Regions from separate parts of the Phormidesmis sp. 146-20 genome, predicted to be linked through region 2. Evidence: predicted binding sites of a transcription regulator. Region 2 holds the regulator's gene; each other region holds the start of a gene.

Region 1 (2,271 bases), on a different contig from region 2:
TGTTCATGTTGAGCCATCAGCGCAAATCGAGCCAGCGGATTGTAATGTTCCCAGCAGGCCAGGGCACCGAGTTTACCGATCGCACTTTGCACCACTTTTAGCCCTGATCCGTCTCCCTGCCCCCAGACCATCCGCTCGTGATAGGTGGGCGTAATTTTGCGGCGTTTGAGCAACAAAGAACCATCCGCATCAAAAATCAATTGTGTGTTGTAGAGCGATCCGTTATCTCGTTCAGTTACACCCAAAACGACAACCATCTGATGCGATCGCGCCGCCCGACTTACCGCCTCCGTTGTCACACTCGGAACTTCTACCGCTTCTTGATAAAGCCGCATGTGTTCTTTGCCCATCAAAACCGGAGGCTGAACGAAGGAAAAGTAAGGATAGTAAGGAACAACCGTTTCGGGAAAAACAATCAACTGTACGCCCTGTTTGGCGGCATCGTCGATCGCATTCAATACCTTCTCGATCGTTCCTTCTCGACTAAACAACACAGGACTGATCTGCACCGCTGCCGCTCGGACAATGGGTAACATATTCACGCCTCATTAACGTCTCGATCGGGTTTCTCGTGTCGTCTGGCGCTTCTGCCCCCCAACCCCCCTTATTGGGCGACTTTAAGACAAGAATTTTGGTTCAAAGTGGTCAGCAGGAACTAGATTCAAAGTCCTCTACTCGTGAGAAATTTAGGGGGCACCCGAATCTGAAACCAAGTGAAGATTTTCGGTGGAGATTTTCGACCAAGCTTGAGGTTTTTACAGTGTCCAGGTGTCCAAAATAAACGCGCCATCTTTGCGATGCAACAACACCAGATCCAAGACATCAAGCGGACTAATTGGACGAATCCCCTCAATCAATGAAGGTTCACCGTGACCATAAAGTGCTTGCAAAGCAAAGCGACAGGCGTAGACTTTGCCACCTTCAGACATGAATTTGCTGAGTTGATTGTTGAAGTTTTGGTGTCCCGGAAACGCTTCGTCGCCAATCTTGGGAAAGCCACGCTGTACGCCCAAAGTCACCCCCGGACCGTATAGCAAAATCGACGTTTCAAACCCTTTACGCAGTAGACGAGTCGCTTGCAGCAGATTGACAAATCCGATCGACCCCTCAAATGCCACTGTGTGAAAGGTCACTAACGCCTTCTCGCCCGGTTCTGCTTTGACATCTGGAAAGACTTTCTCCTCGTAATCGACAAAGAAATCACCCGTTTGATGGGCAGGAGTCGTTACTTCAGGCATATTCCCTCATCTCTAACAAACTGATTGTGATGCAAGATTAATGGCTGATTCAAACAAAACTTTGTATCTGGGAATACGAAAAAATTAGGTCTAACAATATGACCAGGAATGGAAAGAATAATCGTCAGAACGATCGCAATCCTTCTCAGATAACCTGTCTAAATCAATAGGTGATCTGCCATTCAGTCATCACGACTACGAACCGATCAGAAATTCGTTCACGACACTCCACGTACTCGGATCGGAAACTCTCTGTCTAGTGACAATGCGATCGGCGAGATAGTTAGCGTCTCGATCGATGCCCGAAAATCGAGCCGAACCCCAGGTATACAGCCACGGCAACCCCAAAAAATACAGTCCTCGAATGCTAGTCACGCCTCGCTCGTGTCCTGGATAGCCCTTGCCATCAAAGACCGGAACTTCAATCCAGCTAAAGTCTGTTTGATAGCCTGTACACCAGACCACCGCTCCAATATTAGCTTGTTTGCAATTGAGGGTTAAATCTTCTATTTGAGGCTGCCAAACGGGTGTGTAAGGAGGATCTATAGGTGCCTGAATTTGCTGCTTTTCAATAAAGCCATCAATTGATTGTTTAATGCTTTCTGCAACTGCATCAGCTTGATCTAAATTGTGTTGTAAGTCAGACCAAAACTCTAGTTGTCCTTGATGAATTGTTTTTAACCGTCCATGTAGCTGCATTCCTTCTAAAGCAAACTGTCTAAGATCAATTTCACGTCCACCATCGCGCCCGGTGACATAGTGGTTGGCTTTTGTTCTCACCTTTTCTTTTTGAGGATGGTCAGCGATCGACAAGTCATAGTAGCCCATCGCATCTAGCCATTCGACCACATCTTTTCCTCGATATCGACGCGGCGATCGGGGCGCACCTCCGACACATAAATGCACTTGTTTACCTGCTAAATGCAAGTCTTCAGCAATTTGACAGCCTGACTGTCCGGTGCCCACGATGAGAATAGCTTTGTCAGGTAAAGACTCCGGATTTTTGTAAGTAGATGAATGAATTTGTACAATG
Region 2 (2,271 bases):
AGTAGAACTTATCCGAATTTTGCGGGTATAGCTCAGTGGTAGAGCGTCACCTTGCCAAGGTGAATGTCGCGCGTTCGAATCGCGTTACCCGCTTTTTAACTAAAGTTTTTTAATCTCAGACTGACGAATTCTCAATGTAAGAGTTGAATGTCTTCGACTAAAGGGCAGCACCCTAAAAGTCTTTAGAGCTTTCGGTAAATTAAGCTCCTTGACGCTGGGTAATACCGCTCTTCAACACGGTCATCGTTCTGAAATCTTCAACTCACAACGTACTTTTTGACAAACTTATTACTGAATTGATCTTTGAATCGATCTATTGATTAATCTATTGACTTCCAGCCTGATTAAAATAGGTGACAGATCTTAAAAATCTTCGGATGAACGACGAATTTAAGCTCAAACCTTAAGCAATTGTTAGAGACTTAGCTCAATTCCTGCAAAAATTCAACTACCTGGCAGAATAGTGTAGTATCGAGCACAAAAACTGCTTGAAGAGTAAGTTTAAGTGTTCTAAAGTCATCAATCTCTTACAGATCAGCTGACAGCTAAGTAAAAACTGTTGCCAGGTCAATCAAGAGAGTTCAAGAGCACGAGTTCGACAAGGAACATGGTAGTGACCAAAGAGCGACCACTTGCAGCATTATTTCGCCAGATTGGGGGCGGTGCCTTTCCACCTGTCGTTGAGACGTTTGAGCGAGGCAAAACGATCTTCTTTCCAGGCGACCCCGCAGAGCGAGTTTATTTTTTAGTCAAAGGTGCCGTCAAGCTTTCGAGAGTCTATGAGGCGGGTGAGGAGATTACGGTTGCCTTACTGCGAGAAAACAGCGTGTTTGGGGTGCTGTCACTGATCACCGGGCAACGCGCCGATCGCTTTTATCATGCGGTTGCGTTCACATCGGTTGAGTTGCTGTCTGTTCAAATTGAGCAGGTTGAAAAAGCACTCAAAGACAACCCCGAACTCTGTCTGCTGATGCTGCGAGGGCTATCGTCTCGAATTCTACAAACCGAAATGATGATCGAAACGCTGGCGCATCGAGATATGGGGTCGCGTCTGGTGAGTTTCTTGCTGATTCTCTGTCGCGATTTTGGCCTGCCCAGTCAAGAAGGGATCACGATCGACCTCAAGCTGTCTCATCAAGCCATTGCAGAAGCGATCGGCTCAACGCGGGTGACCGTGACTCGTCTGCTGGGAGACTTGCGACAGGACAAAATGATCTCTATTCACAAAAAGAAGATCACTGTCCACAATCCAGTCACCTTGAGTCAGCAGTTTACCTGATCGCTAGCCAGTCGGCGAAGCCTGAAGGCGTACAAATTTCAGGCTTCACACCTCGCCTATTACCAATCGTCTTCTCTAAATAGAAACTGACCTTCTGAATTGAGGTAGGGTGACTTCCAGCGGGTCAATTCTTTATCAGGGCAGATGTCTAGTCCTTCTCCCACGCCGTAGGGGTGCATTCCGCAGACTAGCACGTTGCCGTTGTAGGCTTGCCCATGATAGTGACGACAGCCGACACAGATGGGGTGTTGGTTGAGCAGCGGTTCTACAGTTTGCATCATCGGTTGGGCAGCTTCTCCGACCATGCCTTCAAACCCAAAATAGGCTTCTAAGACGGGGTTGACTAGCTCATTAATGTATTGGTCAATCTCATCTGTAAAGGTATTTTGTGCCTGTGCCGAAAGCTCGTCAGAAAGCTCTACAAACACGTTGACCACTTCTGTCACTTCTCTCGACACTTCAACAAAGAAGCCTTCGATGTGATCCGCGATCGTTTCTAACAGTTCAGAAAAATCTTTTTGCCACTCTTCCATAGGGTTCTCACCGGGGTTGCGTTCCAAAAGGGATGGATGATTGAGCGTTGATTCCCTTGTGTGAGGCTGCGCTAGATGGCTAAAGATTCCTACCATCAAAGGGTTCTATCCAAGGGAATAGCTTCGCTATCATAGCGCAAACTTTTATGGTTCAATCTGGTCAAAAAGAAGGCGATCGCTTTCTGATTTTGCGATTCTCACTAGCCCAAACGCATTGAGAAGATTCAGTGATTTCAGAAGATTTGCAAAAGACTATAAATCAAAAAGTTTCTTCATATATTCACAACAATTATGCGACAGAAATGCTGCTATCGCTAGAGGCATTGAGTTAGCTCTCTTGATTAGACTGAGCCTGATTCTAATTTGGGAGACGCTCGTTGTGAACAATTCGATCGTGATGATTTTACTCTTGGGGCTGCTGCTGATGATGCTGATTGCTCCTTTTTCAGCGCTGTCTCT
Region 3 (2,271 bases), on a different contig from region 2:
CGCAACGCTTCGGGAACCCGATGATAGTCTATCGCTCATACATTCCTCCCTGAAAAAAAGAAAAGTAAGTCATCTCAACTGCCTCAAAAATTAAGCAGTCTGCGATCGATTGGCGAATTTTTCTTAAAGGTTGTCCAAGCTGGATCAAGAATTTGGGCAAAGCTGGAAAGTGACGACATCCTTCATCCACGGATTAGTCGATCAGAAATTTTCGCAAAACCTTTGATCAGGTAAATAGATCAGGTCAATCAATGCTTTGATCTCGAAGAAAATTTGGTATGTCTGAATTATGGAGTAGCGCGATCGCTTTGTGATCAAATTAACCGTTTATCTTAATAAAGTTGTTTTTGAAGTGATGACAACTGAGTTCAATATAACAGCTTATCAAACACAAGATCCCCAACCTCTTTAAGAAGTCAGGGATCTAACGTTAGAAATTTGGAATCCTCGGCGCTAACTTACAGTGTGTCCTTCGCGATCGACGGCTGAATGACCGTTTGTGTGGGCTTTTCCATTTTTACTAGAGTGAGTGTGTCCGTTGTTTTTGCGGGGTTGAATCACGCCATGTCCGCCATGATTTCGCTCATAAACGACATTAATTTCGCCTGTTTCTGAGTTGCAAAACATATAGAAGTCGTGTCCAACTAGTTCCAATTGTTCTAGCGCTTCTGCGATCGTCATTGGTGGCATCGCAAAATACTTGGTTCGTAAAACAGTGGCGGGAAGTTCGGGGGTGCGATCGAGGGACAATTCGGTAACAGGTTGATCGGTTAGAACTTCTGATGTTTTGGCTTCGTGTCGCTTATCGTAGCGTTTCTCTTTGTATTTGCGAAGCTGTCGAGAAATCTTGTCGGCAACCATATCAATGCTGGCGTAAAGACTTTCGCTCCCTTCTTCGGCGCGCACAACGGCACCATTGGCATAGATTGTCACCTCAGCAATTTGACTGGGCGTGATCCGGGGGTTTCGAGCAACAGATAGATGTACATCAACTTCGGTGGTCAGGTTTTGAAAGTGGCTGACGGCCTTCTCAATCTTCTGGTTGACATACTCACGAATCGGTTCAGTGATCTCGATATTTTTGCCCTGGATAACAAGCTTCATAGAGGCTCTCCCCTTAAAGATTTGGGTGTTACTGTTACCCTAACACTTTGTATTCTGGCAGACAGTCCTCTTTAGAATGTGTTGCATCCTGTGATAATTCTTGATAATTTCTGTTGTAATCTAAGGGCAATTTAGGAGTAACTCCCCTTGATTTCTCAGCGGTTCTAAGACATTGTAAATAGCATTTGCGTTGGGATACGTCAGCCGTTTAGAATTCGTTTATATTAAAGGTAAGATTGCGATCGCCTGTGAGTTTTTCACCTTTAGAAAGTCTATCTTTGACGCGCTGTTGTGTGCTGTACGATCGCGGTCTCATTCCTTACTCAAAAGCCTGGGCCTGGCAGCAAAAGCTAGTCGCAGAACATAAAGAAAATCTTAAGTTAAACGATGTCTTGATTTTGTTAGAACATCCTCCCGTTTACACCCTGGGTCACGGCGCAACACTCGACTTTTTGAAGTTTGATCCCACCCAAACAGCGTACGAATTACACCGGGTTGAGCGAGGAGGCGAGGTAACTTATCACTGTCCGGGTCAATTGGTGGGCTACCCGATTTTGAACTTGCAGTTTTACCAAAAAGATTTGCATTGGTATTTGCGCCAGTTAGAAGAAGTGATTATCCAAGTTTTGGCGAATTATGGCTTGAGCGGAACGCGAATTGCTGGCTTAACCGGAGTCTGGGTCGAAGGGCGAAAAGTAGCAGCGATCGGCATCAAAGTCAGCCGTTGGATTACGATGCACGGATTTGCGCTGAATGTTTGCCCTGATTTACGGGGGTTTGATCAAATTGTCCCCTGTGGCATTCCTGACCGGCCTGTGGGTAGTTTAGAACAGTTCATTCCAGGCATCACGGTTCAACAAATTAAGCCCGATGTGGTGAAGGCTTTTGCTGAGGTTTTTGAGGTGGAATGGGTTGAATAAAGGTTATGGGTCGGTGCTAGTTAACTGAACGTGAATTCGATAAAATCCTTCGCTGCGGTGATCGCTCCGGGCAGCCCCCTAAATCCCCCAAGTTTGGGGGACTTTGAGCAAAAAATCCCATCCGGAAGTCCCCCAGATTGGGGGGTTGGGGGGCGAAAGTGCTGAATCACGAAGCGAAAAAACTCTGTCGAATTCACGTTAACTGACAAAACTTTTTGCCTGGCGGTTCAAACCGCAGCTACGAGAA

Evidence for each region. The regulator NtcA, encoded in region 2, controls nitrogen genes in cyanobacteria. The targets are predictions, from matches to a motif close to TTTGTANNNNNNNNTACAAA.
Region 1: the regulator NtcA is predicted to act here: its motif matches at 1,299-1,318, upstream of ACKFKH_RS31585 (MSMEG_0572/Sll0783 family nitrogen starvation response protein).
Region 3: the regulator NtcA is predicted to act here: its motif matches at 1,151-1,170, upstream of hpf (ribosome hibernation-promoting factor, HPF/YfiA family).

Annotation. Positions count from the first base shown of each region.
Region 1 covers NZ_JBJPHT010000077.1:8,930-11,200, reverse strand. The annotation lists gene ACKFKH_RS31590 (Nit6803 family nitrilase) at 1-536, opposite strand, end outside; gene ACKFKH_RS31585 (MSMEG_0572/Sll0783 family nitrogen starvation response protein) at 756-1,238, opposite strand; gene ACKFKH_RS31580 (MSMEG_0569 family flavin-dependent oxidoreductase) at 1,434-2,271, opposite strand, start outside.
Region 2 covers NZ_JBJPHT010000021.1:20,032-22,302, forward strand. The annotation lists tRNA gene ACKFKH_RS17460 (tRNA-Gly) at 22-93, shown strand; gene ntcA (global nitrogen regulator NtcA) at 608-1,279, shown strand; gene ACKFKH_RS17470 (hypothetical protein) at 1,339-1,812, opposite strand; gene ACKFKH_RS17475 (hypothetical protein) at 2,192-2,271, shown strand, end outside.
Region 3 covers NZ_JBJPHT010000004.1:186,439-188,709, forward strand. The annotation lists gene ACKFKH_RS05630 (elongation factor G) at 1-39, opposite strand, end outside; gene hpf (ribosome hibernation-promoting factor, HPF/YfiA family) at 454-1,104, opposite strand; gene lipB (lipoyl(octanoyl) transferase LipB) at 1,353-2,024, shown strand; gene ACKFKH_RS05645 (hypothetical protein) at 2,223-2,271, opposite strand, start outside.